DNA from 3 places in the Streptomyces sp. HUAS MG56 genome. Region 2 is predicted to be linked to each of the others. Evidence: riboswitches for the same ligand, from Rfam matches in the RefSeq annotation. Region 2 holds a riboswitch; each other region holds the start of a gene.
What was found. Region 2 has a riboswitch for S-adenosylmethionine ahead of AC4OXY_RS41300 (putative leader peptide). Riboswitches for the same ligand answer to the same signal wherever they lie in the genome.
Positions count from the first base shown of each region.

Region 1: another riboswitch for S-adenosylmethionine. It lies ahead of thrC (threonine synthase); the one in region 2 lies ahead of AC4OXY_RS41300 (putative leader peptide).
Region 3: another riboswitch for S-adenosylmethionine. It lies ahead of AC4OXY_RS17335 (aminotransferase class V-fold PLP-dependent enzyme); the one in region 2 lies ahead of AC4OXY_RS41300 (putative leader peptide).

Region 1 covers NZ_CM178722.1:5,096,363-5,106,551, forward strand. The annotation lists gene groL (chaperonin GroEL) at 1-744, opposite strand, end outside; gene AC4OXY_RS24065 (cold-shock protein) at 1,066-1,269, opposite strand; gene AC4OXY_RS24070 (MoaD/ThiS family protein) at 1,701-1,976, opposite strand; gene thrC (threonine synthase) at 1,973-3,256, opposite strand; SAM riboswitch class I at 3,274-3,421, opposite strand; gene AC4OXY_RS24080 (glucosyl-3-phosphoglycerate synthase) at 3,606-4,550, shown strand; gene AC4OXY_RS24085 (alpha,alpha-trehalose-phosphate synthase (UDP-forming)) at 4,633-6,072, shown strand; gene otsB (trehalose-phosphatase) at 6,060-6,923, opposite strand; gene AC4OXY_RS24095 (DUF3263 domain-containing protein) at 7,239-7,463, opposite strand; gene AC4OXY_RS24100 (extracellular solute-binding protein) at 7,480-8,733, opposite strand; gene AC4OXY_RS24105 (ROK family protein) at 8,887-9,834, shown strand; gene nagA (N-acetylglucosamine-6-phosphate deacetylase) at 9,834-10,189, shown strand, end outside.
Region 2 covers NZ_CM178722.1:8,936,017-8,946,205, forward strand. The annotation lists gene AC4OXY_RS41295 (ABC transporter substrate-binding protein) at 1-1,606, opposite strand, end outside; gene AC4OXY_RS41300 (putative leader peptide) at 1,801-1,917, opposite strand; SAM riboswitch class IV at 1,951-2,064, opposite strand; gene AC4OXY_RS41305 (DUF1684 domain-containing protein) at 2,134-2,958, opposite strand; gene AC4OXY_RS41310 (LLM class F420-dependent oxidoreductase) at 3,043-3,966, opposite strand; gene AC4OXY_RS41315 (hypothetical protein) at 4,293-4,547, shown strand; gene AC4OXY_RS41320 (SAM-dependent methyltransferase) at 4,620-5,435, opposite strand; gene AC4OXY_RS41325 (DUF397 domain-containing protein) at 5,517-5,735, opposite strand; gene AC4OXY_RS41330 (Sco1979 family transcriptional regulator) at 5,765-6,631, opposite strand; gene AC4OXY_RS41335 (ATP-binding protein) at 6,948-7,400, shown strand; gene AC4OXY_RS41340 (hypothetical protein) at 7,495-7,887, shown strand; gene panD (aspartate 1-decarboxylase) at 7,985-8,404, shown strand; gene AC4OXY_RS41350 (GNAT family N-acetyltransferase) at 8,461-8,805, shown strand; gene gnd (NADP-dependent phosphogluconate dehydrogenase) at 9,262-10,189, opposite strand, start outside.
Region 3 covers NZ_CM178722.1:3,643,928-3,654,116, reverse strand. The annotation lists gene AC4OXY_RS17370 (L,D-transpeptidase) at 1-1,133, shown strand, start outside; gene AC4OXY_RS17365 (response regulator) at 1,175-1,576, opposite strand; gene ctaE (aa3-type cytochrome oxidase subunit III) at 1,743-2,363, shown strand; gene qcrC (cytochrome bc1 complex diheme cytochrome c subunit) at 2,421-3,233, shown strand; gene qcrA (cytochrome bc1 complex Rieske iron-sulfur subunit) at 3,230-4,288, shown strand; gene qcrB (cytochrome bc1 complex cytochrome b subunit) at 4,285-5,922, shown strand; gene trpD (anthranilate phosphoribosyltransferase) at 6,049-7,113, shown strand; SAM riboswitch class IV at 7,188-7,304, shown strand; gene AC4OXY_RS17335 (aminotransferase class V-fold PLP-dependent enzyme) at 7,495-8,856, shown strand; gene AC4OXY_RS17330 (Lrp/AsnC family transcriptional regulator) at 8,894-9,175, opposite strand; gene AC4OXY_RS17325 (rhomboid family intramembrane serine protease) at 9,172-9,915, opposite strand; gene AC4OXY_RS17320 (hypothetical protein) at 10,071-10,189, shown strand, end outside.

The DNA.
Region 1 (10,189 bases), 3.8 Mb from region 2:
GATGATCAGCAGCGGCTTGCCCGACTGCATGACCTTCTCCAGGAGCGGGAGCAGGTCCTTGACCGAGGAGATCTTGGAGTTGGCGATGAGGATGTACGGGTCCTCCAGCGCCGCCTCCATGCGCTCCATGTCGGTCGCGAAGTAGGCCGAGATGTAGCCCTTGTCGAAGCGCATGCCCTCGGTGAGCTCAAGCTCCAGACCGAAGGTGTTGCTCTCCTCGACGGTGATGACGCCTTCCTTGCCGACCTTGTCCATGGCCTCGGCGATGAGCTCGCCGATCTGGGTGTCGGCGGCGGAGATGGACGCGGTGGAGGCGATCTGCTCCTTGGTCTCGACGTCCTTCGCCTGCTCCAGCAGGGCGGCGGAGACGGCCTCGACGGCCTTCTCGATACCGCGCTTCAGGGCCATCGGGTTGGCACCGGCGGCGACGTTGCGCAGGCCTTCCTTGACCAGGGCCTGGGCGAGCACGGTCGCGGTGGTCGTACCGTCACCGGCGACGTCGTCCGTCTTCTTGGCGACTTCCTTGACCAGCTCGGCGCCGATCTTCTCGTACGGGTCCTCGAGCTCGATCTCCTTGGCGATGGAGACACCATCGTTGGTGATCGTGGGGGCGCCCCACTTCTTCTCGAGGACGACGTTGCGGCCCTTGGGGCCGAGCGTCACCTTGACGGCGTCCGCGAGCTGGTTCATGCCGCGCTCGAGGCCGCGCCGCGCCTCCTCGTCGAACGCGATGATCTTGGCCATGTGAAGTGGTCCCTCCAGGACTGGGGGTGATTCCTTCGGACCGCGCCCGCGCCCGCGACGGACGGCTCGCCGGCCTGTGGTTCCTTGCCCCACGTGGCCTGCGGGCCTCACCGACCCGGTCCTTCTTTGTCACTCTCACCTTCAGAGTGCTAACGCCAATGATTAGCACTCGCCCCTGTCGAGTGCAAGCGCCTTCGGGGGGTCGGGGCGCGCGCTCAGCCGCCCGCGAACAGAGGATCCGGGCGCGGCGGTACGGGGCAGCCGGGCACGGCGAAGGGCCCGCACCCCTCGCGAGGTGCAGGCCCTTCGGACAAGAAACGTTCAGGCGCTGAGGCGAACCATGTCGGCCTGCGGGCCCTTCTGGCCCTGCGAGATCTCGAACTCCACCCGCTGCCCCTCTTCCAGGGTGCGGTAGCCGTCCATCTGAATGGCGCTGTAATGGACGAAGACGTCCGCACCACCGTCGACCGCGATGAAGCCGTACCCCTTCTCCGCGTTGAACCACTTGACGGTGCCCTGAGCCATGCCTAACTCCCCTATTACTGGCCCTTGCACAGATCCACACTTCGCGGACCCGGGTCAGACCTCACCCCCCATCGGTCGGGGGCGTGCGCCGGAACGCGTCGACCGCGGCTGAATGTATCTGTCCAACTGCCGTCTGCAACAGGTCAATCGGACGAGAAATCTGGACGACGACGGTCCGGAATCTGCCTAAAATACGGCCGAATTCAGGGCAAGTCGGGCCGTACAAAGTGGAACAAAAGCCGCAGAAAGCCCGCATAGTTTGGCTACTTCTTATCGGGCTCGCGGTGCGAAATCCCGAACCGCGACCTTCAGGTCCGGAACGCGTTCCCCAACTGTACCGCGCTCAATCACACTGAATGGCCCCCTCCGTTTCTCTCACGGGGGAGGCCATTCGATGAACAATCGGTAACCGAGATTACCGACGGTAATGATCAGCCGCCGGCGACCGCCGGAATGATGGAGACGCCCGCGCCGTCGGGGGTCGCGGTCTCCAAGCCCTGCTCGAAGCGCACGTCGTCGTCGTTGACGTACACGTTCACGAACCGGCGCAGCTTGCCCTGGTCGTCCAGGACGCGGGCGGCGATACCGGTGTGGTTCTTCTCCAGGTCCTCGATCACCTGGGCGAGGGTCGCGCCCTCGGCGGCGACCTCGGCCCGACCGCCGGTGTAGGTGCGCAGGATGGTGGGGATGCGAACGGTCACGCTCATGCGAGGCCAGCCTCTCGGAAGGAGTCCAGGGTCGGACGGATGGTGGCGGTGAGACCCGTGCCGGCCACCGCGTCGAGGGTCTTCAGGCCGTCGCCGGTGTTGAGGACGACCGTGGTCTTCGCCGGGTCCAGGACGCCGGCCTTGACCAGCTTGCGGGTGACGCCGACCGTCACACCGCCCGCCGTCTCGGCGAAGATGCCCTCGGTGCGGGCCAGCAGCTTGATCGCGTCGACGACTTCCTCGTCCGTCACGTCCTCCACCGCGCCGCCGGTGCGGCGTGCGATGTCCAGCACGTACGGCCCGTCGGCCGGGTTGCCGATGGCGAGGGACTTGGCGATGGTGTTCGGCTTCTGGGGGCGGACCACGTCGTGCCCGGCCTTGTACGCCGTCGACACCGGCGAGCAGCCCTCGGCCTGCGCACCGAAGATCTTGTACGGCCTGTCCTCGACCAGCCCGAGCTTGATGAGCTCCTGGAGACCCTTGTCGATCTTCGTCAGCTGGGAGCCGGAGGCGATCGGGATCACGATCTGGTCCGGCAGCCGCCAGCCGAGCTGCTCGCAGATCTCGTACGCCAGCGTCTTGGAGCCCTCGGCGTAGTACGGCCGCAGGTTGACGTTGACGAAGCCCCAGCCCTCGCCGGCCGGGTCGCCGATCAGCTCGGAGCAGAAGCGGTTCACGTCGTCGTAGTTGCCCTCGATGCCGACGAGCTCGCCGCCGTAGACCGCGGCCATGACGACCTTGCCCTGCTCCAGGTCGTGCGGGATGAACACGCAGGAGCGGAAGCCGGCGCGGGCGGCGGCGGCGCCGACGGCACCGGCCAGGTTGCCCGTGGAGGAGCAGGACAGGGTGGTGAAGCCGAAGGCGCGGGCGGCCTCCAGGGCCTGGGCGACGACGCGGTCCTTGAAGGAGTGCGTCGGGTTGCCGGAGTCGTCCTTGACGAACAGGCCGCCGGTGACGCCCAGTTCACGCGCGAGGTTGTCGGCCTTGACGAGCTTGGTCCAGCCGGGGTTGATGTTCGGCTTGTCCGCCACGTCGGCCGGGACGGGCAGCAGGGGGGCGTACCGCCAGATGTTCGCGGGGCCGGCCTCGATGCGGGCCCGCAGTTCCTCGGTGTCGTAGGCCGAGAAGTCGTAGGCGATCTCCAGCGGGCCGAAACACTCCTCGCACGCGAAGACCGGGCCGAGCGGGACACGGTGACCGCACTCGCGACAGCTCAGGGCCGCGGCCGGACCGAGGTCGACGGGGGAGGTGGAGGTGCTTGCAACTGTCTGCACAGCCATGGAGGCGAGGCCCTTTCTCCTCATCTTCCTCACGACGCATCTCGCCGTGAGACGGATTTGGCACCTTCCCTAGCCGGGAGCCTCGCCACGTCAACGTGACAAGAACCGACTGGAGGGTTGCCGGGGCTTCATCGGGCCGTGTCCCTCTGCCCCTCTGGATGAGCGGTATGCGGTTGTATGAGCAGTTGTACGCACGAGTCGTGCGCGCCCGCGCCCCCCGACATGCGATGGTCACCGGCGTTGTTCAAGACTGTAACCGAAGGCCAGGACAGTTGAGATAGTCGTCCGAACCGCGAGATGGATCACACAGTCACCACCTGTGATCACGAACAGTGAGGAGCCGCAGAGCGTGCTGGAAGAAGTAGAGCGCTGGCTGGCCACCCGCTCCTGGTCCGTGACCGATCGCCCGCTCCAGCGGATACTGGCCGCCAAGCAGCGCACGGGACAGACGATCAGCGTCGTGCTGCCCGCGCTCGACGAGGAGGAGACCGTCGGCGACATCGTCGCGGTCATCCGCCGCGAGCTGATGGAGCGGGTCCCGCTCGTCGACGAGCTCGTCGTCGTCGACTCCGGCTCCACCGACCGCACCTCCGAGGTCGCCGCCGCCGCGGGCGCCCGGGTCGTCCACCGTGACGCGATCCTGCCGCGCATCCCGGCCGTTCCCGGCAAGGGCGAGGTCCTGTGGCGCTCGCTCCTCGTGACCCGCGGCGACATCATCTGCTTCGTCGACGCGGACCTGCGCGAGTTCTCCGCCGACTTCGTCTCCGGCATCGTCGGCCCGCTCCTCACCGACCCCGGGATCTCGCTGGTGAAGGCCATGTACGACCGCCCGCTCGCCGGTGCCGCCGGGCAGGGCGGCCGGGTCACCGAGCTGATGGCCCGCCCGCTGCTCAACATGCACTGGCCGCAGTTGGCCGGCTTCGTGCAGCCGCTGGGCGGCGAGTACGCGGCCCGGCGCGGCCTGCTGGAACAGCTCCCCTTCCCCGTCGGCTACGGCGTGGAGCTGGGCATGCTGGTGGACGCGCTGCACCTGGTGGGCCTGGACGCCCTCGCCCAGGTGGACGTCGGGGTCCGCAAGCACCGGCACCAGGACGGGCAGGCGCTCGGCCGGATGGCCGCCGCGATCTACCGCACCGCCCAGCTCCGGCTGGCCCGCGGCCATCTGATCCGCCCCGCCCTGACCCAGTTCGAGCGGGACGAGGACGGCTTCGCGCCCCGGACGTACTCCGTGGACACGGAGGAACGGCCGCCGATGACGGAGATCGCGGAGTACGCCGAGCGCCGGGTGGCGTGACTTCGCCGGACTTCGTATACGGGCGGGGCGTCGTGCGTGGCCGTACGTTTGAGCGTTTCCGGGCCGGGCTAGGTTGAGGACCATGGCTTCCACGCACGGTGCCGAGGTGTTGGTCGCGTCCAATCGCGGCCCGGTTTCGTACACGCTCGACGCGGACGGCGAGGGCGGTTCGCTGCGGGCCAGGCGGGGCGGCGGGGGGCTGGTCTCGGGGCTGTCGGCCATCGGCCCGGACGCCCGTGCCGTATGGGTGTGCGCGGCGCTCGGCGACGGCGACCGGGAGGCCGTACGGCGGGCGGGCGGCGGGCTGCTGCCGGCCGAGGACACCGGCGGGCAGCGGGTGCGGATGCTGGACGTCGACCCGGCCGTGCACGCCGACGCGTACAACGGCATCGCGAACTCCGTGCTCTGGTTCGTCCACCACATGCTGTACCAGACCCCGCTGGAACCGGTCTTCGACGCGGAGTTCCACCGGCAGTGGGCGTCGTACGAGGCCTACAACCGCGCGTTCGCCGAGGCTCTGGCCGAGGAGGCCGCCGAGGGGGCGGCCGTGCTGGTGCAGGACTACCACCTGTGCCTCGCGCCCGGCATGCTCCGCGCGCTCCGCCCCGACCTGCGCATCGGCCACTTCTCGCACACCCCCTGGGCCCCGCCGGACTACTTCCGCCTGCTGCCCGACGACATCGCCGCCGCGCTGCTGCACGGCATGCTGGGCGCGGACCGGGCGGCCTTCCTGACCCGGCGCTGGGCGGACGCGTTCACGGCGTGCTGCACGGCGGTGCTGGGTCCGGACAGCCTCTCGGGTACGGCGATCGGGGTGCACGGGCTCGGCGCGGACGCGGACTTCCTGCGCGAGCGGGCGCACCGGCCGGACGTGACCGAACGGATGGCCGCGCTGCGGGCGGAGATCGGCGCGGGGCGCAGGACCATCGTGCGCGTCGACCGCACCGAGCTGTCCAAGAACATCGTGCGCGGGCTGCTGGCGTACCGGCAGCTGCTGGACGACCACCCCGAGTGGCGCGAGAACGTCGTCCACGTGGCGTTCGCGTACCCGTCCCGGCAGGACCTCGCGGTGTACCGGGACTACACGGCCGAGGTGCGGCGGGTCGCGGACGACATCAACTCCCGCTACGGGACGCCCGGTTGGACCCCGGTCGTGCTCCACGTCAAGGACGACTTCGCGCGCTCGCTGGCCGCGTACCGCCTCGCCGACGTGGCTCTGGTCAACCCGATCCGGGACGGCATGAACCTGGTCGCCAAGGAGGTGCCGGTGCTCTCCGAGGAGGGCTGCGCGCTGGTGCTGTCGCGGGAGGCCGGGGCGTACGAGGAGCTGCGCGCGGACGCGTTCACGGTGAACCCCTACGACGTGCTGGAGACCGCGCGCGCCCTGCACGAGGCGCTGTCGCTGCGGCCGGAGGAGCGGGCGGAGCGCGCCAAGAGACTGGCGGCGGCGGCCACCGCGCTGCCTCCGGCCCAGTGGTTCATGGACCAGTTGCGGGCGCTGGAGGAGCTTCAGCCCGGCTGATCGGCACCCGGCTGATCGGAGCCCAGCTGGTCGGCGAGGGCGCGCAGCAGGTGTACGACACCGGCGGGGCCGTCGACGACCAGGTCGGCCCGCTCCGCCAGTTCCGTGACCTCCGTGCTGCCGCTGCACACCAGCAGGCCGGGGACGCCGTCGGCGCGGAGGCGTTCGACGGTGGCGTAGGCGGGCAGGTCGCCGAGGTCGTCGCCGGCGTAGAGGACCGGGCCGGCGCCGGTCCTGCGGACGTGCTCGGCGAGGGCGACGCCCTTGTCCATGCCGGGCGGGCGCAGTTCCAGGACCAGGCGGCCGGGTTCGACGACCAGGCCGTGGCGGGCGGCGAGGTCGGTGAGGGGGGCGCGCAGGGCCTCGAAGGCGGACTCCGGGTCGGTGGCGCGGCGGGTGTGCACGGCGACGGCCCGCCCCTTCTCCTCGATCCAGGTGCCGGGCCAGGCACCGGCGCGGTCCAGGACGCCGGGCAGTTCGGCGCGGACGGCGGCGACGCCGGGGTGCGGGGCGGGGGCGGTGACCGTGCCGGTGACGGCGTCCCAGCGTTCGGCGCCGTAGTGGCCGAGGACGGTGAGGTGGTCCAGTCCCGGGACACCGGCGAAGCCGCCGTAGCGGACGGCGACGCCGGCGGGGCGGCCGGTGATCACGGCGATGGAGGCGACCTTGGGGGCGAGCCGGGCGAGGGCCGGTACGGCGTCGGGGTGGGCGCGGGCCTGCTCGGGGTCGGCGACGATGGGGGCGAGGGTGCCGTCGAAGTCGAGACCGACGATCGCGGTGCGCGGCTTCGCGAGCAGAGCGGCGAGTCCGTCCCGGCCGAGCTGGGTCTGCGGGGTCGGCAGAGGGTCCATGGACCGACACTATCCAGCTCGGCCCGCCCTCACTCCTGGGACTCGGCCCCAGACCCCGCCACGGGCTCCGTCCCTGGCCCCCGCCTCGCCCACCCTCCCCCACGCTCGGCTGCGCTCGCGCGGGGGGACCCCCATCCCGACTCGGTCGGCCGGAAAGGCACCCCGCCTCGCCCACCCGCCGAGCCTGCCAGGACCGCACGCGACCGCGGGTCCGTCGTGACTGGTCGCGCCCACGCGGCGGCAGCCGCATGTCAGACACAGCCCCACGCCCCTCACCTCTCGGCCGACCGAGTCCGGCGGGTGGGTGGGCAGAAGTCAGCGGGACGAGCGGTGCTGGTCGCGGACTCGGCGCAGGCGGTTGACCGTCACCGGGTCGTGGGCCAGGGCGCGCTCGTCGTCCAGGAGGGCGTTCAGGAGTTGGTAGTAGCGGACCGGGGCCAGGTCGAGTTCCTCGCGGATGGCCCGTTCCTTAGCGCCGGGGCCGGCGAAGCTCCGGCGCTCCAGGGCGAGGATCGACTTTTCCCGGGTGCCCAGTTCCATGGAGTCACCGTAGCGCTCAGTTCTTGGCGCTGCTGTCCGCCGCCGTGGCCGTCGCCTGGAGCCGGGTGAGGACGCCGGAGGGGTCGCCGTTGGGGGCGACGGCCTGGCCGATGTTCTGCTTCACGGCCGCGGCGACCGCCGCCCAGGACGTCTTGCCGACCGGGTACAGCTCGGAGGTGGGCAGCTGCTCCAGGAAGGGGTGCAGGGCCTTGTCGGGGGCGGCGTCCGACTCGCTCATCGCCGTCGAGGCGGAGCCCGTGACCGGCAGCAGCCCGTAGTCGCGGGAGAAGGCCAGGACGTTCTTCTCGTTGTACACGAAGTTCAGGAAGTCGCCGATCCGGTCGCGGTGGCCGTTCTGCTTGAACGCCATCATCCAGTCGGCCACGCCCATCGCGGCCCGCGGCTTACCGGTGCGCCCCGGCATCGGCACCATCCCGAACTGCACGCCCTTCTGCTGTGCCTGCTGGATCAGCGTGGGGTGCCCGTTGAGCATGCCGACCTGGCCGTTCGCGAACGCGGCGAAGGCGTCCGCGCGGTTGAGCCTGCCGGGCGCGACCGGCCCCGTCAGGCCCTTGCCGACCAGGTCGTCCTTGAGCCAGGTGAAGGTGTCCACGTTCTGCGCGGAGTCGATGGTGTAGGTGCCGACGTCGTCGGTGTAGCCGTTGCCGCCGTTCTCGGAGCCGGACCCGCTCAGCAGCCACTGCATCGTCTCCGCCTGCGCCTCCTCGGGCCCGAGCGGCAGCGCGACCGGGTACGTCACGCCCTTGTCCTTGAGCGCCTTGGCGTCCGAGGCCAGCTCGTCCCAGGTGGTGGGCGGGGTGGTGATGCCGGCCTTGGCGAAGAGGGTCTTGTTGTAGAAGAGCACGCGCGTGGAGGCCCCGAAGGGGATGCCGTACTGCGTGTGGTTCCACTGCCCCGCGTCGGAGAGCTGGGAGAGGAAGTCGGCCTGCGTGCGGATGGAGAGCAGGTCGGAGGCCGGGTAGAGCTTGCCGGCGGCGGCGTAGTCGGCGTAGGCGCCGATCTGGGCGAGATCGGGAGCGTGGCCGTCGGCCACCATCGCCTTCACCTTGGCGTCGACGTCGTTCCAGGAGTAGACGCTGACCTCGACCTTCACCCCGGAGTGCTGGGCCTCGTACGCCTGGACAACGCTGTCCCAGTACTTCTTGGAGCTGTTCGCGGGGGAGTCTCCGTAGTCGGCGGCGACGAGTCTCAGGGTCACGCCGGACGAACCCGTGCTCCCGCAGCCCCCCAAGAGCACTGTCATGCCCATGGCAGACACTACCGCGACCGTTCCTGCCGTACCCCGACGCACCCTCAACGCCCCAACCCTGCCGTCTGACCGTTCAATATATGGACACATAAGGTCTACACCACGTGAGTGGACTAGACCTCTCGCGGGTACGAGGGCCACACTAGGGCCGTGGTGAGACATGTCATCGCCCTCGACGTGGGCGGTACCGGGATGAAGGCCGCCCTCGTCGGCGACGACGGCGAGCTGCTCCACCGCGCCCGCCGCGCCACCGGCCGCGAGCGCGGACCGGACGCGGTGGTGGCGACGATCCTCGACTTCGCCGCCGAACTGCGCGCGTACGGCGTCGAGCACTACGGCACCCCCGCGCGCGCCGCCGGCATCGCGGTCCCCGGCATCGTCGACGAGGAGCGCGGCATCGCCGCCTACGCCGCCAACCTCGGCTGGCGCGACGTACCCCTGCGCGCCCTGCTCGCCGAGCGGCTCGGCATCCCCGTCGCCCTCGGGCACGACGTGCGCACCGGCGGGCTCGCCGAGGGCCGGATCGGCGCGGGCAAGGGCGCCGACCGGTTCCTGTTCGTGCCGCTCGGCACCGGGATCGCGGGCGCCATCGGCATCGACGGCCGGGTCGAGGCGGGCGCGCACGGCTTCGCCGGCGAGATCGGCCACATCGTCGTACGGCCCTCCGGCACCCCCTGCCCCTGCGGGCAGCACGGCTGCCTGGAGCGGTACGCCTCCGCGTCCGCCGTCAGCGAGGCCTGGGCGGCGGCCTGCGGGGACCCGGACGCGGACGCGGCCGACTGCGCGAAGGCCGTCGCGTCCGGCGACCCGAACGCCGTCCGGGTCTGGCAGCGGGCGGTGGACGCCCTGGCCGACGGCCTGGTCACCGCGCTCACCCTGCTGGACCCGGGCACGCTGATCATCGGTGGCGGTCTGGCCGAGGCGGGGGAAGTGTTGTTCTCACCGCTGCGCGACGCCGTCCGGCGCCGGGTCACCTTCCAGAGACTGCCGGCCGTCGTCCCCGCCGCCCTCGGCGACACGGCGGGCTGCCTGGGCGCGGGCCTGCTGGCCCGCGACCTGCTCACCACCACCACTTCTACGACTCCGGAGGTAGGCGCCTGATGGCTCCCAGCTTGGTTCTCACAGGTGCTCGGGTGGTGCTGCCCGGCGGAGTGGTGGACGACGGGCGCGTGTCCGTGGAGGGTACGAAGATCACGGCGACGGCCGCCGAGAGCGCCCGGGCCGTCGACCTCACCGGCCACTGGGTCCTCCCCGGCTTCGTGGACATCCACAACCACGGCGGCGGCGGAGCCTCCTTCTCCGGCACGGCCGAGGACATCCTCAGGGCCGTCCACGCCCACCGCACCCACGGCACCACCACCCTGGTGGCCTCCACCGTCACCGACGAGATGGACCTGCTGGCGACGCAGGCCGGGCTGCTGAGCGAGCTGGCCGAGCAGGGCGAGATCGCCGGCAT
Region 2 (10,189 bases):
TGTCGTGCAGCTGGATCCGGCTGGAGGCGTCGAAGTCCAGGTCGTGCACCCTCTTCGAGACCCCCAGCTGGGTCTGCAGCTCCACCACCGGCGCGTAGTAGGCGTTCCGCACGATCAACTGCTCCGCCCGGGCGACCAGTTGCTCGCGTTCGGCCGGGGCCGTGGTCGTGGCCTGCGCCGACAGCGCCGTGTCCAGATCTCCCGCCGGCACGCGGTAGAAGTTGGCCAGCCCGGTGGAGAAGGAGCTGCGCAGGATGTCCGGGTCGGCACGGGTGCCGTTGCCCCAGGCCGCGTCGTAGTCGCCCGACTGGAGCGTCGGGGCGAACCGGGTGACCTGGAGCTGCTTGAGGGTCACCGCCACGCCGATGGCCTTGAGCTGCTGCTGGACCAGCTCCAGCGCGGGCTGGTTGGTGGCCGCGTTGGGGAACCAGTCGATGGTCAGGCTCAGCCTCCTGCCGTCCTTGGTCCGGATGCCGTCGCCGGCGGACTTCCAGCCGGCCGCGTCCAGCAGGGACTTCGCCTTCGCCGCGTCGAAGGCCAGATCCGGGCCGAGGCCGGTGTAGTCGGGCGTGGTGTGCGCGAGGATGCTGGTGGCCGCCCGGGTGCCGGTGGGGAACACCGTGTCGGCGATCTGCTGCCTGTCGATGCCGAACACGATCGCCCGGCGTACCCGCGCGTCCTTCAGCAGCGGTCGCGCGTTGTTGAACCCGAGGCCGAACACCACACCGGGATTGGCCCGCCGCTGGAGCGTGACCCGGCCTCCCCCGAGCGCCGCCTCGTCGGCCCTGCCGACGCTGCCGATCGCGTCCACCTGGCCGGACTGCAGACTGCCGGTGCGCACCCCCGCCTCGGGTACGACCTTGAACACCAGCCTGTCCAGGTACGCCTCGCCCTTCTTGCTCCACAGCGAGGAACCCCAGGCGTACCCGCTGCGCCTGGACAGGGTGATCGACTGGTTCTGCACGTAGCGCTGCAGCGTGAAGGGTCCGGAGCCGACCACTCCGGCACTGCACTTCTGCTGCGGTGTCCTGCGCACGCTCGCCGATGACTCGATTCCCAGCGAGTGTGTCGAAGTGGCCTGCAGGAACTGGGCGTTGGGCTTCCTGAAGGCCACCCTGACGGTGAGGGGGTCGACCACCGTGGTGCTCCTGACGCCGCTGAGGTAGCCCTCGGCCAGCGTGCCCAGCGCGCCGAGCTTCGGCACCGCGTCGAAGTTGTCCTTGACCACCTGCGCGGTCAGCCCGGACCCGTCGCTGAAGGTGACGCCCGACCTCAGGTGGAAGGTGAACGTGGTCGCGTCGGAGCTGATGTCCCAGCTCTTCGCCAGCCACGGCACGATCTTGCCGGTCCTGGGGTCCTGGTCCGTCAGGGAGTCCACGATCTGGCGCACCGAGTAGATGGTGTCGTTGCTGGCGACCTGCTGGGGGTCCACGCAGCCGGCGTCCGAACCCACCGCGAAGGTCAGGGTGCCGCCGGACCTCGCCCGGCCGCTGTCCGAGCCGGAGCCGGCGGTGCTCGACCCGCACGCGGTCAGCAGCACACTGGTGGTGAGAAGGGCGGCCAGCGCCGTCCATCGGGAGGATCTGACATCGGGAAGTGCAGTCACGGAGGGGTTTCTCCTACTCGTGTCACCAGGCACGGGGTCGCGTCCGAGGCACGGCCGCGCACAGGCGTGCGGCCCCGGCCGACAGGCGGAAACGGGGATCAGACGGAAACGGGGATCAGGCGCTGAGGGGGATCAGACGGAGACGGGAGCGGCGACGGCCGCTCCCGGCCGTCGACCGGCGGCGGGAAGGCCCGTCAGTCCTGACAGAAGGAGCTGGTCGAGCGCTTCAGGTCGATGTGGCGGCGGCGCGCAAGCCGGGAGAACACCATCGCGACGGCGAAGGAGGCACGGGGGTCGTCGCTGCGCCGCATGGCCCTCCTCCGTGTCTCCGGCCCGGTCAAGGGGCCACGCGCTTGCGGGGATCGTCGGTGATTCCGCCGGGCTTTCACCTGGAGCACCCCGCCGCGTGGGAGGGTTGCCGGCCAGCGAGCCAGGGCTTCACGCTGACACTCGATGCCGATCGCGATGCTACGGAGCGGTCTCGGCGTACGTCAATGCCGTCACCGGACGCCCTACGGCCGCCCGGCTCAGGATCCGCCGCGTTCGCGGGGAATCTTCTGACCTGCCTCGATCGCCACCGGCAGTCGGTTCTCGGCCGGTGGCAGCGGGCAGGTGGCCAGGTCCGTGTAGGCGCACGGCAGGTTCGCGGCGCGGTTGAAGTCCAGGACGACCGTGCCGTCGGCGGCGGGCGGCTCGACGGTCAGCACCCGGTTGGCGGCGTAGGTGGTGACCCCGGAGGTCGCGTCGGTGAACAGCACCATCAACCGGCCGGCACCCTGTCCGGGGAACGCGGTGAGGGACAGCTGACGCCCGTCCAGCTCGAACTCGACCCTGCCCGGAGCGTCGTACACGTGCTCAAGGCCCTCGACCGCGGCGCCCACGGTGGTCGGCCGCGGCTCGTCGAAGGGGACGTACCGGCCTGTCACCGCCCAGTGCGGGTCGGGGGAGTAGGCGGGCGTTCCGGTGAAGGCGGTACGCAGCGGCGCGTCCGGGTGCCGTGGGCGCACGATGTCGCTGCCGCCGCGCTTGGCGACCTCGATGACGGCGTCTCCCCAGACCGCGTCGACGCCGCCGCGCTCGGGAAGCACACCGAAGCGGTGTTCGCCCCGCACCGGCGCTCCGTCGACGACCAGTTCCTCGCCGTCGTCGAGGGTGACGACGACCCCGTCGGCGCCGGTGTGCCACGCCCCGGGCGCGTCGGGGAAGCGCCGCGGCCGGTCGTCGAGCCAGTGCAGGCCGGTGACCGCCAGGAACCCGTGCGGCGCGGCGAGCCGGGCCTCCTGGGCGCGGTACCAGTCCAGCCAGTTCTCGGTGAAGGCCTGGGGGTCTGCTGTGGTCGGTTCGGTGGTCATGGGTTCCCTGTCTCTTCTCGGTCGCGCGAGGCTCGTCCTCGCACAGGAGGGGACGGTGCCGGGCCGACGGCCCGACGGGCCTGCTCAGCCCGCCAGTTCGCCGAGGAGCGCCCAGGTGCGCCGGCGGTCGGCTTCTCCCGCGATCTCGGTGCCGGAGAAGACGACCTCGGTGGCCCCGGCGTCGCGGTAACGCCGTACCTCGGCTGCGACCGTCTTCTCGTCGCCGATCGCCGCCAGGTCGCCGGCCCGTTGGCCGCCGGAGAGTTCGACGACCCGTGCGTAGGACGGGATCTGTTCGTAGAACGCGAGGCTCTCGACGGCCTTCGCCCGCACCGCGTCCACGTCGTCCGTGACGACGCCGGGCACTAGGGCCACGACCCGCGGCGCGGGACGGCCGGCGGCCTCGGCCGCGGCGGTCAGGGCGGGAACGATGTGGTCCGCCAGGGCGCGCGGTCCCGCCAGATACGGCAGGATCCCGTCCGCCAGCTCACCGCTGACCCGCAGCGCCTGCGGCCCCATCGCGGCGACCAGCACGGGGACGCCGCCCTCCGCACCCGGCACGCGCGCCGGTACCGGAGTGGTGGCGGTGAGCAGCTCACCGTGGAAGTCGGCCGTACCGGTCCGGGTCAACTGCCGCAGTGCCGTGAGGAATTCACGCAACCGCGCGATGGGGCGTTCGAAGGGCAGGCCGAAGCCGGTCTCCGTCAGCAGTTTGGTGCCGAGGGCGAGACCGAGGTGGTAGCGGCCGTGGGTCGCGGCCTGGGCGGTCTGGGCCTGGCTGGAGACGAGCAGCGGGTGCCGGCCGAAGACGGGGATCGCGGAGGTGCCCACCTGCAGCGAAGGCACCGAGCGCCCGACGATCGCGGCGAGCTGGGGTGAGTCCGCGCCGAAGGTCTGGCCGAACCAGGCCGACCGCAGGCCGGCGGCCGCGGCCTCCTGGGCGAGCTGCACGGTGGCGTCGACCTGGTTCCGGGCGTCGGTCGCGTTGAGCGCTACTCCAACAGTCATGCCAGTCAGAACGGGCGCCGGCCGCACACGCATTCCGGCCCGCGTGTGACAGCTTCTTGTCAGTCATGTGTACAGGAGCCGAGCCTCCCTCCGATCCCGAGGGCGCCAACTGGCCGAAGACGCCGAAGGGTTCGGCATTCGTGACCGGTACGACGGGCGCGATCCCGGTGGGGCCCGCGGAGCCGGACAAGGGCGTTCCTGCCAGGTCGTCGCCACCACCGACACGGCGCTCGAAGAGCCGTTGATCCCACATTGCTAAAAGACCCGCATATAGGCTCATATCGCGTCAATTCAGGACTGCGTCCCCCGTAAGAAAGGGTCGAACCATGCGTAGGATTCAGCGTGCTGCCGTCGTGGCCGCGGTGGTCACGGGGCTGTCCGCCCTCGGTGCCGGCGCCAGCTTCGCCGACGGCTACGACGCCCCTCCCAGCCCTCCGCAGATCACCGCCGTGGCCCATTCCCAGGCCCGCGCCGTAGCCGTCGGAGGCGGTACCGCGGTGGCCAACTCGCAGGCCAACGCCGTGGCGACGTGGGGCGGATACCAGTACGGTCAACCGCAGTACGCCGCCCCGTCGGCGTGACGCGGCCGACTGACGTCGGGCGCGCGGATGCTGCTGGTGCCCAGCCGGTCGAACGACCCGGCCGGGCCCCGGCTAGCGTTTGATGCCCACGCCCGCCAACAGGCTGATCTGGGCGTCCGTGGGCTCCGTCCCGTCGGCCGGTCCGGCGGGCCGCCAGCGGTGACAGCACACGATGCCGGGGTCGACCAGGTCGAGTCCGTCGAAGAAGCGGCGGACGTCGCTGTGCGAACGGAACTGCACCGGAGACCCGGACTTGGTGTAGACCTCCGCGACCTTGTTCCAGGTGACGGGGTCGAAGTCGGGCGTGCAGTGGTTCATGGCGAGGGCGCTGCCCACCGGGAGCGGGTCGAGCAGCCGGCGGACGATGGCGTACGGGTCGTGCGGGTCGGTGATGAAGTGCATGAGCGCGTTGAGGGAGAGGGCGATGGGCTGGTCGAAGTCCAGGACCTCCGAGGCCTCCACGGCGCTCATCAGCGCATCGGGGTCCCTGACGTCGCCCTCGATGTAGGCCGTGCGTCCCTGCGTCGTGCTGCGCATGAGGCGTTCGGCGTACTTCAGGACGAGGGGGTCGTTGTCGGCGTACACGACGCGGGCGTCGACCGCGACGGACTGGGCGACCTGGTGCAGGTTGGGCTCGGTCGGGATGCCCGTGCCGATGTCCAGCCACTGGCGGATGCCGTGCTCCTGCGCCAGGACCCGGGTGGCCCGGTGCATGAACGCCCGGTTCTCGCGGGCCGTCACATAGATGCCGGGGTGGGCCTGGGCGGCGACGAGGGCCGCCTCCTTGTCGATCTCGAAGTGGTCCTTGCCGCCGAGGAAGTAGTCGTACATCCGGGCCGAGTGCGCCTTGCTCGTGTCGAGATCCCGGCCGGCCTGCCTGGTGGTCATGTTCTCCCCTTCACGCGTGTGTCTGTCGGCCCAAAGGCCCGGAGCGGGACCGGTGTCGTCGTCCCGTACGTCCGCCGCCGGTCACCCGGCGGCCAAGTGATCGGCCAGGCCCTCTTTGACCCCGCGGACGAACGCGGCGATCTCCTCCGGTGCGTAGATCAGCGCCGGACCGGCCGGGTCGGTCGACTGCCGTACGGCGACACGGCCGTCGGCGAGCAGTTTCGTCTCGACGCACTGGCCGCCGTTCGGTCCGCTCCAGGGGCGCTCCCAGCCCTGTTCCCCGAGGTCGCGGGCCGGCATCCCGTTGTAGACGCCCTCGTCGGTGAATGTCACGAGTACTCCTTGCGTATGCGGTTCAAGAGCGCCCTGCTGTCCTCCGACGACGTCAGCAGCGCCATACGGGAATGCGCTTCGAGATGGGAGACGACGTCCGCGCGCTGGTCCAGGTAGACGGAGGCGGAGAGAAGTTCGCTGTAGACGATGTCGGGCAGCTCGGGTTCCTCGAACCGGAAATACGTGAACGGGGCACACGCCCCGACATGCGCACCCGCGGCGAAGGGCACGACGTCGATGCTGACGTGCGCGAGCTCGGACATGTCCAGCAGCCGCTCGATCTGCTCCCGCATCACGTCCGGGCTGCCCACCACCCGGTGCAGGACCGCTTCCTCCATCACCACCCACAACGTGGGGGCGTCCTCCCGCTCCAGCAGGCTCTGGCGGCGCAGCCGCAGCTCCACGCGGCGCGCGAGCTCCTCCTCGCTCCCGTTCGGCAACCCGCCGCGCAGTACGGCGTGGGCGTAGTCGCGGGTCTGCAGAAGGCCGGTGACGTACAGGGGTTCATAGGTGCGCAGGGTCTTGGCGCTGGTCTCCAGGCTGACGTACGCGGTGAACCAGCTGGGGACGGCGTCGCGGTACGAGTGCCACCAGCCGGGCTCGTTGGCCTGCTCGGCCAGGTCGACGAACTCGTCGACCACCTGGCGGTCCGCCCCGTAGGTCTCCAGGAGCTTCTCCACGTAGAGAGGCTTCAGCGCGACCTCGGCCTTTTCCAGCCGGCGGATCGTCAGGGGCGTCACGCGCAGGGCTTTTGCCGCGTCCTCCAGCGAGGCACCGGCGTCGAGCCGCATGTCCTGCAGCCGACGGCCGAGGATCATACGCAGGACCGTCGGTGCGCTGGTCCCGGAACGGGCCTCGCTCACGCCCAACCTCCTGAAGAACTGTCAACGCCGCCATTCTGGCAGTGGCTTGATGGTGCCGCCAGGGTGATACCCGCACTGCTGAAATTATCAGGGAGTCGGTTGCAGCGTGAGCGCGATCACGCGCATAGTTGACATGTGAGCGGTCAAGTCACAGCTCTGACACGGCATCCGGCCCGGACGGGACACGCGACGCCGATGCCGTCGTCGGCACCCCGTCGCGGGGCGCCTGCCTCGTCATACGCCTCTCACCGCTCGTGCTGGAGCCCGCATCCCCCCACCGAGCCCGCCCCCGAGAAGGCACTGGAAGGCGACATCCGTGACTCTGCCCACGCCCTCAGCCCCGGCCCCCGCCTTGGCCACGACCCTGCCTCGCCGGGAGTACTGGTTCGGCCTGCCCGCCCTGCGCACCAGTGTGAGATCCGCCCGCGACACCGTGCGCGACCGGCTCCGTGCCTGGCAGGTACCCGGCGACACGTGCTGCGACGCGGTGCTGCTGGTCTCCGAGCTGACCACGAACGCCGTGCTCCACACCGACAGCGGTCATGTCCTGTGCGGCCTCACGCTGACCGGCGACGCGCGGCGCCTGCGGATCGAACTCCACGACGACGGCCCCACCCCGGTCCGCCCGCCCGAGGACCACGCCGGCCCCGGCGAGGAGAACGGGCGGGGCCTGTTCCTCGTGCAGCAACTTGCCGACCGCTGGGGCTCCGCATGTTCGACGCGGGCCGAAGGAAAGGTCGTCTGGGCCGAGTTGACGGCCTGCCCCTGATGCCATCGGCACCGGCCGGCGCCGCGCGGCCCCGCCACGTCCCCTTCGCGCTGCGAGGAATCCCTTCTCCTCGATCCACCTACAGAAGGCGCCCATGACCCGCCACGGCGAAACCGCTCCTCCTGTCGTGCTGTACGTATGCGCCGACCGAGCCCGGGGCGCGTCCGGGTCGGCCACGCAGTGCGCGCGGACGGAAGGCCACGCGTTCGCCCGGGAGCGCGGACTGACGATCGCCGAGGTCGTCACCGACACGTACGGTGAGCCCGACCCGGCCCGGCGCAGAGGGTGGCGGCGGGTGAGACAGCTGGTACAGACGGGCCACGTCACCGCGGTGCTCGTCCGCTGGCCCAGCGCCATCGCCCCGGAGTCCGCGCACGAACTCCGGCACCGCGAGACCGCCTGGCTCCACGACCACGGCGTGCGCGTCTGCTACACGTGGGCGCCCTTGTCGTCGAGGAGCGCACCGGATCCACCGCATCCCGGATGAACTCTCCGAGGCCGGCCGGAAACGCAGCCGCGCTAGAGTGGCATGCAGCCCTTGACCTGCACAAAGCGGGCAGGGAGCCGAATTCCGGGAGCATTGCATGCTGCGTACCATGTTCAAGTCCAAGATTCACCGCGCCACCGTCACCCAGGCCGACCTGCACTACGTGGGATCGGTGACCATCGACGCGGACCTGCTCGACGCCGCCGACCTGCTGCCCGGCGAGCTCGTGCACATCGTCGACATCACCAACGGCGCCCGGCTGGAGACGTACGTCATCGAGGGCGAGCGCGGTTCCGGGGTCATCGGGATCAACGGAGCCGCCGCCCATCTGGTGCACCCCGGCGACCTGGTGATCATCATCAGTTACGCTCAGGTCACCGACGCCGAGGCGCGACAGCTGCGGCCGCGGGTGGTACACGTCGACGGCGGCAACCGGATCGTGTCCCTCGGCGCCGACCCGTCCGAGCCGGTGCCCGGCTCGGACCAGCGGCGCAGCCCGCAGGCCCGCCCGGCCTGACGGGCCCGGACCGACGGGTCCGCCGGACCAGGACGAGACCAGGAGCGTGTGAGCCCATGAGCGAGATCGAGATCCGCGACGACCGGGCGGCGGGCCGCCTGGAGGCCGTCGGCGCCGGCGAGGTCGTCGGCCACGTCGAGTACTTCGTGCTGGAGTCGCCCGCGCGCGCCCTGGTCCCGGTCCACACCATCGTCGAGCCCGCCCACGAGGGCAAGGGCATCGCCGGCTCGCTCGCCCGCGAGCTGTACGCCCTCGCCGAGCGCGAGGGCGTCCCGGTGGCCCCGCTGTGCCCGTACGTCGTCAAGTGGGCCGAACGCCACCCCGAGGTCGCCCCGCCGGCGGACCCGGAGCTGCTGTCGGCCGCGAAGCAGTGGCTGCGGGAACACCCCGGCCGCTTCTGAGCGCACGGCCAGGGGGTCCCAGCGCGTGAGCGGAGCCGAGTGCGGGGGAGCCGCCCGCGACGCCGGGACGATCCGGACGACACCCCCCGGCCCTGTCGGGTGGGTGACCCGCGGCCGCCGGGCAGACGGGGGGACCGGTCCGGAGGGACGATGAGTCCACAAGGCCCACGCCCCGCGACCGCCCGGAGGCCCCCATGACCACCCCGGACCCCTACCCCACCCCGGTCCCACCTCCGGCACCCCCGCCCCGGCCGACCCCGCCGGAGCCGGAACCACAGCCCCCACAGCCCCCGCCGCCCCCGGCCCCGGTCCCACCGGAACCGTCGCCGTCCCCGATCCCCCCGGGCCCGGAACCGGTCCCGAACCCGGAGCCGGGACCGCCGCTCACCTGAAGACCCGGGGGCGGGAACGAAGGGGCGCGGGGCTGTGCCGATGCCGCACGAAGCGCCCGCGCCCCTACGCGGAGACCTCGCTGCGGTCCCCGCCCCACAGCGTGTGGAACGCCCCGTCCCGGTCCACCCGCCGGTACGTGTGCGCCCCGAAGAAGTCCCGCTGCCCCTGCGTGAGCGCCGCGGGCAGCCGCTCCGCCCGCAACGCGTCGTAGTACGCCAGCGCCGCCGAGAAGCCGGGCGTCGGCACGCCCTCCCGCACCGCCGCGATCACCACGTCACGCCAGTCGTCCTGCGCGCCCGCGATCTCCCGGGCGAACGTCTCGTCCGACAGCAGGCTCGGCAGGTCGGCGCGGGCGTCGTACGCCGCGCGGATGCGGTCCAGGAACGCCGCCCGGATGATGCAGCCGCCCCGCCAGATCGACGCGACCTTGCCGAGGTCGATGTCCCAGCCGTACTCCTCGCTGCCCGCGGTGATCTCGTGGAAGCCCTGCGTGTACGACACGATCTTGGACGCGTACAGCGCCTGCTCCACCTGGTCGGCGAAGGCGGCCGCCTCCTCCTTGCCCAGCGGCGCCGCCTTCGGGCCGGTCAGCCCCTGCGAGGCCGCGCGCAGCTGCGCGTGCCCGGACAGCGAGCGGGCGAAGACCGCCTCCGCGATGCCGGACACCGGAACGCCCAGGTCCAGCGCGATCTGCACCGTCCAGCGGCCGGTGCCCTTCTGCTCGGCCTGGTCGACCACGACGTCCACGAACGGCTTGCCGGTCGCCGCGTCCACGTGGGACAGCACCTCGGCGGTGATCTCGATCAGGTAGGAGTCGAGACGGCCCTGGTTCCAGGTGCGGAAGATGTCCGCGATCTCGGCGGGGGAGTACCCGGCGACATCGCGCAGCAGCTGGTACGCCTCGCCGATCAGCTGCATGTCGGCGTACTCGATGCCGTTGTGGACCATCTTCACGAAGTGCCCGGCGCCGTCGGGGCCCACGTGCGTCACA
Region 3 (10,189 bases), 5.3 Mb from region 2:
AGATCTCCGTCAGCGGCCCCGCCGGTGCGGGAAAGCGGGCCGACCCGGACAAGCCCCTGGAGATCACCGCCAACGACGGCGAGGGCCGGATCACCGACGTGACCGCCCAGGACGCCGCAGGACGCTACGTGGCGGGCGAACTCACCGCCGACGGCAGTCGATGGCACAGCACCTCCCCGCTGGCCGCCAACGCCCATTACACGATCGCGGTGAGCACGGAGGACGAGGACGGCGCGCCCGGCCGCAAGGTCCTCACGTTCGACACCGGCAAGCCCACGGCCAAGAAGCGACTGACCGTCACACTCGGCCCGGACTCGGGCGAGTACGGCGTCGGGCAGCCCATCACCGCCCAACTCGACCAGGAGATCAAGGACAAGGCGCAACGGGCCGTCGTCGAGCGCGCCCTGCGGGTGGAGTCCACGCCGTCCGTGCAGGGCTCCTGGTACTGGGTGAACGGCAAGGAACTCCACTACCGGCCCAAGGAGTACTGGCCCGCCCACGCCACCGTCACGGTGCACAGCAACCTGGACGGCATCAAGATCAGCGACCGGTTGTGGGGCGGCGCGTCCAAGCCGCTGAAGATCACCACCGGTGACCGGGTCGAGGCCGTCACGGACGCCGCCGCGCACCGGCTGACGGTCTACAAGGACGGCCAGGCGATCAGATCGATCCCCGTCACCACGGGCAGGCCCGGCTTCGAGACCCGCAACGGCGTCAAGGTCGTCCTGAACAAGAGCTACCTCGTACGGATGCGCGGCACCACGATCGGCATCGCCGAGGGCACCTCCGACTCCTACGACCTGAACGTCTACTGGGCCACCCGGGTGACCTGGTCCGGCGAGTACGTGCACGCCGCGCCCTGGTCCGTGGGCTCACAGGGCTCCGCGAACGTCAGCCACGGCTGCACCGGCATGAGTACGTCGAACGCCCAGTGGTTCTTCCACAACATCCGCGAGGGCGACATCGTCAAGGTCGTCAACTCCAACGGCAAGCAGATGGAGCCCTTCGGCAACGGCTTCGGCGACTGGAACGTCGACTGGAAGAAGTGGCGCCAGGGCACCGCCCTGGTGAGCGGCACGCCCGTCGGCCAGTCGGCGGCGGACAGGGTGAGACTCGTACCAACGGCGCAGTGAGAGTGCCCGGACGGGGCGCGGGGCCGCCGCGCCCCGAGCCGCTAGGCGCTCAACAGCCGCTTGTGCCGCAGCAGGGAGGCGAGCGAGGACGCGAACTCCACCGGATCCACCGGAAGGGTCACCGCGGCGTCCGCGCGGCTCCACGTGGCCAGCCAGGCGTCCTGCGGGCGGCCCATCAGCAGCAGCACCGGCGGGCAGTTGAACACCTCGTCCTTGATCTGCCGGCACACGCCCATGCCCCCCATCGGCACGGCCTCGCCGTCGAGCACGCACACGTCGATGCCGCCGCGGTCCAGCTCGCGCAGCACCGCGTCCGGGGTCGCGCACTCCACGAACTCGACAAAGGGGACGTCGGGAGCGGGCCTGCGCCCGGCTGCCAGCCGTACCTGTTCGCGGGTGTTGGAGTCGTCGCTGTAGACCAGCACGGTGGCGGTCGGCTGCATTGTTCCTCCGGGACGTCAGCGTCGTACGGACGGGACGGACAGGGCCGTTCGGGCGGAGCTTACTCCGGTCAAAGCGCCCATGAACACCACGTCAACACCGGTTCGGCGGGCAGCAACACTCCGAACGGCACCCCCCGGAGTGAGGGCGGGATAAGCGACCGACATAATGTCGGTCGTGGCGACAGCAACGACAGTAGAAACCGGGCACGCGCACCCGTCGGTCAACCGGCCGAACCTCACCAGCGTCGGAACCATCATCTGGCTGAGTTCCGAGCTGATGTTCTTCGCGGCCCTCTTCGCGATGTACTTCACCTTGCGATCGGTGACGGGTCCGGCGCACTGGAAGCACATGGCCGAAGCACTCAATGTGCCCTTCTCGGCGACGAACACCACGATCCTGGTGCTCTCCTCACTCACCTGCCAGCTCGGCGTGTTCGCGGCCGAGCGCGGGGACGTGAAGAAGCTCCGTGGCTGGTTCATCGTCACCTTCATCATGGGTGCGATCTTCATCGGCGGTCAGATCTACGAGTACACCGAGCTGGTGAAGAAGGACGGCATCTCGCTGTCCTCCGACCCGTACGGCTCGGTCTTCTACCTGACCACCGGCTTCCACGGCCTGCACGTGACAGGCGGTCTCATCGCCTTCCTGCTGGTCCTCGGCCGCACCTACATGGCCAAGAGGTTCACTCACGAGCAGGCGACCGCCGCCATCGTCGTGTCCTACTACTGGCACTTCGTCGACGTGGTCTGGATCGGCCTCTTCGCCACGATCTACTTGATCAAGTAGCGGGACCTCCCGCATCCAGAAGCATCGACGCTGAAGATCCTGACACCGGGGTAATCCGTGAAAAAGCTCTCCGCACGACGACGCCATCCGCTGGCGGCGGTCGTCGTCCTACTCCTCGCGCTGGCGGCCACTGGGGGGCTGTACGCCGCGTTCGCGCCCGCGGGCAAGGCGCAGGCCGATGAAACCTCCCAGTCCCTGACCATCACAGAGGGCAAGAAGCTCTACGAGGTCGGCTGCGCCAGCTGCCACGGCACCGGTGGCCAGGGCTCCTCCGACGGCCCGAGCCTGGTCGGCGTGGGCGCCGCGGCGGTCGACTTCCAGGTCGGCACCGGCCGTATGCCGGCGGCCACCATGCAGGGAGCCCAGGTCCCCCGCAAGAAGGTCGTCTACAACCAGACGCAGATCGACCAGCTCGCCGCGTACATCGCCTCGCTGGGCGCCGGCCCGAGCGTCCCCACCAAGGACCAGTACGGTCCGGACGGCGCGGACATCGCCAAGGGTGGCGAGCTGTTCCGCACCAACTGCGCGCAGTGCCACAACTTCACCGGCAAGGGCGGTGCCCTGACGCAGGGCAAGTTCGCGCCGAGCCTGGAGGGTGTCGCTCCGAAGCACATCTACGAGGCCATGCAGACGGGCCCGCAGAACATGCCGTCCTTCCCCGACACCACGATGTCGTCGAAGAACAAGAAGGACATCATCGCGTACCTGAACGCGGTCAACGGCGACAAGACGGAGAACCCGGGCGGTCTGGAGCTGGGCGGCCTCGGGCCGGTCAGTGAGGGTCTGTTCGCCTGGATCTTCGGCCTCGGCGCACTGATCGCGGTCGCCGTCTGGGTCGCCGCTCGGACCGCAAAGGCCAAGAAGTCATGAGTAGCCAAGACATTCCAGAAGAGAACCTGCCCGCTGAGCAGGAGCACGCGCACGGCGCCGTAAGCGTCGCGGACGAGGAGAACCCGTTCGCCGACCCGGGGCTGCCCCCGCACGAGCACCGGATCCAGGACATCGACGAGCGGGCCGCCAAGCGGTCCGAGCGCGTCGTCGCCCTGCTGTTCACGGTGTCGATGCTGGCCACCGTCGCCTTCATCGCCGCGTACCTGGCGATCCCGCACGACAAGTCGATCTTCGTCTTCCCGATCGGTCACCTCAGCGCGCTGAACTTCGCGCTCGGTGTGACCCTCGCGGTGGCGCTGTTCTGCATCGGCGCGGGCGCGGTCCACTGGGCCCGCACCCTGATGTCCGACGTGGAGGTCGCCGACGACCGGCACGCGATCGAGGCCTCGCCCGAGGTACGCGCGAAGGTCATGGCCGACTTCCGCCAGGGTGCCGCCGAGTCCGGCCTCGGCCGCCGCAAGCTGATCCGCAACACGATGTTCGGCGCGCTGGCCATGGTGCCGCTCTCCGGCGTCTTCCTGCTCGGCGGTCTCGGCCCGGCCCCGAAGGACAAGCTGCGGCACACCATGTGGGCCAAGGGCAAGCGCCTGGTCAACATGAACACGAACCAGCCGCTGCGCCCCGAGGACGTTGCGGTCGGCTCGCTCACCTTCGCCAAGCCCGACGGCCTGGAGGAGACCAGCGAGGACTTCCAGAACGAGATCGCCAAGGCCGCCCTGATGATCGTCCGGCTGCAGCCGGAGAACATCAAGGACAAGCGCGAGCTCGACTGGTCGCACCAGGGCGTCGTCGCGTTCTCGAAGATCTGCACCCACGTCGGCTGCCCGATCTCGCTGTACGAGCAGCAGACGCACCACGTGCTGTGCCCGTGCCACCAGTCCACCTTCGACCTCTCCGACGGTGCCCGAGTGATCTTCGGCCCCGCCGGCCACGCCCTGCCGCAGCTGCGCATCGGCGTGGACAGTGACGGTTACCTCGAAGCGCTCGGCGACTTCGAGGAGCCCGTCGGTCCTGCATTCTGGGAGCGCGGATGAGTACTGCAGCGAACGAATCCCCCCGCGCACGCGGGAAGGCCCCGGCCGGCGAGCGCGTCGCCGACTGGGCCGACGGCCGACTCGGGATCTACTCCCTGGCCAAGAGCAACATGCGCAAGATCTTCCCCGACCACTGGTCGTTCATGTTGGGCGAAGTGTGCATGTACAGCTTCATCATCATCATCCTGACGGGTGTCTATCTGACACTGTTCTTCCACCCGTCGATGAACGAGGTCGTGTACCACGGCTCGTATGTCCCGCTCCAGGGACAGCTGATGTCCGAGGCGTTCAACTCGACGCTGCACATCTCCTTCGACGTGCGCGGTGGTCTGCTCATGCGGCAGATCCACCACTGGGCCGCGCTGATCTTCCTCGCCGGCATGTTCGTGCACATGATGCGCGTGTTCTTCACCGGCGCGTTCCGCAAGCCGCGTGAGATCAACTGGCTGTTCGGCTTCCTGCTGTTCGTCCTCGGCATGTTCACCGGCTTCACCGGTTACTCGCTGCCGGACGACCTGCTCTCCGGCACCGGTGTCCGCTTCATGGAGGGCGCGATCCTGTCCGTGCCGATCGTCGGCACGTACCTGTCGATGTTCCTCTTCGGCGGCGAGTTCCCCGGTCACGACTTCGTGGCCCGGTTCTACTCGATCCACATCCTGCTGCTGCCGGGCATCATGCTCGGCCTGATGGTGGGCCACCTGATCCTGGTCTTCTACCACAAGCACACGCAGTTCGCGGGTCCCGGAAAGACCGAGAAGAACGTCGTCGGCATGCCGCTGCTGCCGGTCTACATGGCCAAGGCCGGAGGCTTCTTCTTCCTGGTCTTCGGCGTCATCGCGTTCATCGCGGCGGTCGCCCAGATCAACCCGATCTGGGCCATGGGCCCCTACCGTCCGGACCAGGTGTCCACCGGCGCCCAGCCCGACTGGTACATGGGCTTCTCCGAGGGCCTGATCCGGTTCATGCCGGGCTGGGAGATCAACCTCTGGGGTCACACGCTCGTCCTGGGTGTGTTCATCCCGCTGGTGATCTTCCCGCTGGTCCTCGTGGCGATCGCGGTCTACCCGTTCATCGAGTCCTGGGTCACCGGCGACAAGAGCGAGCACCACATCCTGGACCGCCCGCGCAACGCCCCGACCCGTACGGGTCTCGGTGTCGCCTGGATGACGCTGTACCTGACGCTGCTGGTCGGCGGCGGCAACGACCTGTGGGCCACGCACTTCCACCTGTCGATCAACGCCGTCACCTACTTCGTCCGGATCTTCTTCTTCGTCGGACCGGTCCTGGCGTTCCTCGTCACCAAGCGGATCTGCCTGGGCCTCCAGCGCCGCGACCGCGAGAAGGTGCTGCACGGTCGCGAGACCGGCATCATCAAGCGGCTGCCGCACGGTGAGTTCATCGAGGTGCACGAGCCGCTCAGCCAGGAGCAGCTGCACACGCTCACCGCGCACCACCAGTACGAGCCGGCCGCCATCGGTCCGGTGGTCGACGAGAACGGGGTCCAGCGCAAGGTCGGAACCTCGGAGAAGCTGCGGGCCAAGCTGTCCGACGCCTACTACGGCGAGGACAACCAGATCCCGAAGCCGACCGTCGACGAGTACAAGGAGATCACGAGCGGCCACGGCCACCACTGATCCCCGCGTCGCCACGCCACGCCGAAGGGCCCCGTCCGCAAGCCGGACGGGGCCCTTCGCCCTGTCCCGGGGCCGATAGGGTGGGATCGGACGACGATTTCGCAGGTACGACACTCAGGAGCGACCATGAGCGCTGTGACCCCCGCTGGAGGCGACACCGCGGCGGGCCGCTCCTGGCCCGCCCTGCTGAACGGCCTGCTGAACGGCGAGAACCTGTCCGCCGACGACACCGCCTGGGCGATGGACCGGATCATGCGCGGCGAGGCGACCGACGCCCAGATCGCCGGGTTCGCGGTGGCCCTGCGGGCCAAGGGACAGACGGTCGAGGAGATCACCGGCCTGGTCCGCACGATGTACGAGCACGCGAACGTGATCGAGGTGCCAGGCCGCACCGTCGACATCGTCGGCACGGGCGGCGACGGGGCGCGGACGGTGAACATCTCCACGATGTCCTCGCTGGTCGTCGCCGGTACGGGCGCCAAGGTCGTGAAGCACGGCAACCGCGCCGCCTCCTCCGCCTCCGGTGCCTCCGACGTCCTGGAGAAGCTGGGCGTCAACCTCGACCTCACGCCCCGGCGGGTGGCCGAGGTCGCCGAGGAGGCCGGCATCACCTTCTGCTTCGCGGTCAAGTTCCATCCGGCGCTGCGTCATGTCGGCGCCGCCCGCGGCCAGTTGGGCATCCGGACGGTGTTCAACCTGCTCGGTCCCCTCACCAACCCGGCGAAGGTGCGGTCCCAGGCGGTCGGCGTGGCCGTCGCGCGGGAGGCGCCGATCGTCGCGGGCGTGCTCGCGGAGCGCGGCAACTCCGCGCTGGTCTTCCGCGGCGACGACGGCCTGGACGAGCTGACGACGACGGCCACGTCCCATGTCTGGGTCGTGCGGGACGGCAAGGTCACCGAGGAGGTCTTCGACCCCCGCGAGGTCGGCATCGACCTCGTCCCCGTGGAGGCCCTGCGCGGCGGCGACCCGGCCCACAACGCGGAGGTGGCCCGCCGGCTGCTGGACGGCGAGCGGGGCCCGGTCCGGGACGCCGTCGTACTGAACTCGGCGGCGGCCCTCGTCGCCCTGAACCCGACGGACATCCCGCTCGCCGAGCAGCTCGCCGCCGGCATGGCCCGGGCCGTCGAGTCGATCGACTCGGGCGCGGCGAAGCGGGCGCTGGAGCGCTGGGTGGCGGCGACCAACGCATAGCGGTCACGACGGGCGTCCCGCGATCCGGACCAGGGTTGCGGGACGACGATCAGTTGACGTAGGTTCCTGAACCAGGTCATGAGTGACAGTCATGAGGCCCCGGCCGACTGTCCGGCAACCCTCCGTCCGTGGCGGGGTGCCCCGGGTGAAGACCAGGTCGTAGGCAGCGAGGTCTACGGCAAGCGCGGACCCCTCGCACACTTCTGAGAGTGTGGGGCCAGGGGTCCTGGTCGTTCGAGGGAGCCTTCCGTGAGCAAGCGAATGCGATAGGGCCGCAGAGCCCCGCCTCCGCATCCCCTTTTCTCATCTTTCCGTACGCCGTTCCGTGGCTGCTTCGGCCTCTTCGGCTCCTTCGGCGTACGTCCTCACGGGAGTCCACCCATGTCTGTCTTCACCGCTGCCGCCGACCAGTCCGTTTGCGCCCCGCTGCCCGTTCTGGGCCGGGATGTCACCGTCCCGCTCGTGACCGGTGGCGAGGTCACCTACGCGGCGCTCGACTACGCGGCCAGCGCCCCCGCGCTCCAGCGCGTCTGGGACGACGTCGCCGCCTACGCGCCGTACTACGGCAGCGTCCACCGCGGCGCCGGCTACCTCTCGCAGCTCTCGACCGACCTGTTCGAGAACGCCCGCAGGACGGTCGCCGAGTTCCTCGGCTGCCGCGCCGACGACCAGGTGGTCTTCACCCGCTCGACCACCGACTCGCTCAACCTGCTCGCCCGTGCCCTGCCCGCCGGCTGCCAGGTCTTCGTCTTCGAGACCGAGCACCACGCCTCCCTGCTGCCCTGGCAGGACGCGCGGGTCACCTACCTCAACGCCCCGCGCACCCCGCGCCAGGCGGTCGAGACCCTGGAGCGGGCCCTCGCCGACCGCGACCCGTACGGCCCGGCCCTGGTCTGCGTCACCGGCGCCTCCAACGTCACCGGCGAGCTGTGGCCGGTGCGCGAGCTGGCCGCCGCCGCGCACGCCCACGGCGCCCGGATCGTCCTGGACGCCGCCCAGCTGGCCCCGCACCACCCGGTGGACGTGCGCGACCTGGACGTCGACTGGGTCGCCTTCTCCGGGCACAAGCTGTACGCGCCCTTCGGCTCCGGCGTCCTCGCGGGCCGCGCGGACTGGCTGCGCGCGGCCGAGCCGTACCTCGCGGGCGGCGGCGCGAGCCGCACGGTCACCCGGCGTCCGGACGGGGGAGTGGCCGTGGAGTGGCACGAGAGCGCCGCCCGGCACGAGGCGGGCTCCCCGAACGTCATCGGTGCCTACGCCGTCGCGTCGGCCTGCAAGGCGCTCACCGAGGCCGGCTGGGAGAACCTGGTGGCCCGCGAGGAGCACCTGATCGCGAAGGTCCGCGCGGGCCTGGCCGCGGTGCCGCAGGTGAAGGTGCTGTCCCTGTTCGGCGACGACGCCCCGCGCGTCGGCGTGATCTCCTTCGTGGTGGAGGGCTGGAACAGCTCCCACTTCGCCGCCGCGCTCTCCGCCGAGTACGGCATCGGCGTCCGCGACGGCCTCTTCTGCGCCCACCCGCTGGTCCGCACCCTGCTCGGCAGCGACCCCCAGACCCAGGGCGAGTGCGGCGCACCCGAGGCGGCCCCCGGCGAGAAGTCCCTCAACGCCATCCGCGTGAGCTTCGGCGCGGGCACCCCCGACGAGCACGTCGAGCGCTTCGTGACCGCCGTGCGGGAACTGGTGACCGAGGGCGCCCGGTGGACGTACCGCACGCAGGACGGCCGCTGCGTGCCGGCGGTGTGAGGGTTCGTACGCCCGTTCCGAGGCGGCTTTCAGCCGGTCAGGAGTCCAGTCCGATCGCGAAGGCCGCCTCCAGGTCGTGCTGGGAGTAGGTGCGGAACGCCACGTGGGTGTCGGTGGCCTCCACGCCGGGGATCTTGCTGATCCGGCCGGGGATGACGTCGGCCAGGTCCTCGTGCCGGCCCACCCGGACCATCGCGATCAGGTCGTACGTGCCCGTGACGGAGAAGACCTCGCTGACCGAGTCCAGCGAGGCGATCTGCTCCGCGATCTCGGGGATCCGGTCCACGCTGGTCTTGATGAGGACGATCGCGGTGATCACGGCTGGTTCTCTCCCTCGGGGGCCGGAGCTGGGGTGCACTTCACTCTAGTCCCACGCCCGTAGCGCACCCACGCGTAGAGGAAGCCCAGCCCGAACCCCACCAGGTGCGCCAGATACGCCACCCCGGGCCCCTCGGAGGCCTGGCTCGCCGCCGCCCACTGCACCGCCACCCAGAACGGCAGCACGACCCAGGCGGGGAACCGCAGCGGCACGAAGAGGAGGAACGGCAGCAGACTGGTCACCCGGGCCCGGGGGAAGAGATACAGGAACGCGCCGAGGACCGCCGAGATGGCACCCGAGGCGCCCACCAGCGACTGTGCGGAGTCGGCGTTGGCGACCGCGTACCCGAGCAGGGCCAGGTAGCCGCATCCGGCGTAGAACAGGGTGAACTCGATCCGGCCCATCCGCTCCTCCGTCATCGCCCCGAAGACGAAGAGGAACAGCATGTTGCCGAGCAGGTGCACCCAGTTGCCGTGGACGAACAGGGCCGTGGCGGGCGTGAGGATCTCGCGGGCCGGCCCGCCGAACAACTCGGCCGGCACCACGCCCCAGTGCCGGAAGTAGGCCTGCTGGGCGGCCGCGAGGGCCTCCCCGGAGCCGTAGCCGGGGGTGAACCCGGAGGCCGGGCCCAGCACGAAGATCAGGCTGCACAGCGCGATGAGCCCGTAGGTGATGGGTGCCGAGGTGCTCCGCACCGCTCTGAGAGTCCGGCCGGCCGTCGCGCTCCACTCGCTGATCATGAACACAGAGCATGACGTAACGGGATGCATGCCGACAGACCGCCTCGCCGTCGTGGACGGGCGGGCGGCGAGTCCCTGCCAGGCCGTAGGGTTACGGCCACACGCGTCGGCCGACGGCGCGGAAAAGAGCACGAGTAAGGAAGCGGACTGCCACGATGACGGTTCCCCTGCCGACCGCGACCACCCGGTGGCGCTGCACCCTGTGCGGCAACCTGACCCGGTTCGACGTGACCCGTTCGTCGAAGGTCGTCGAGTACGTCCATCTCGATCTGGC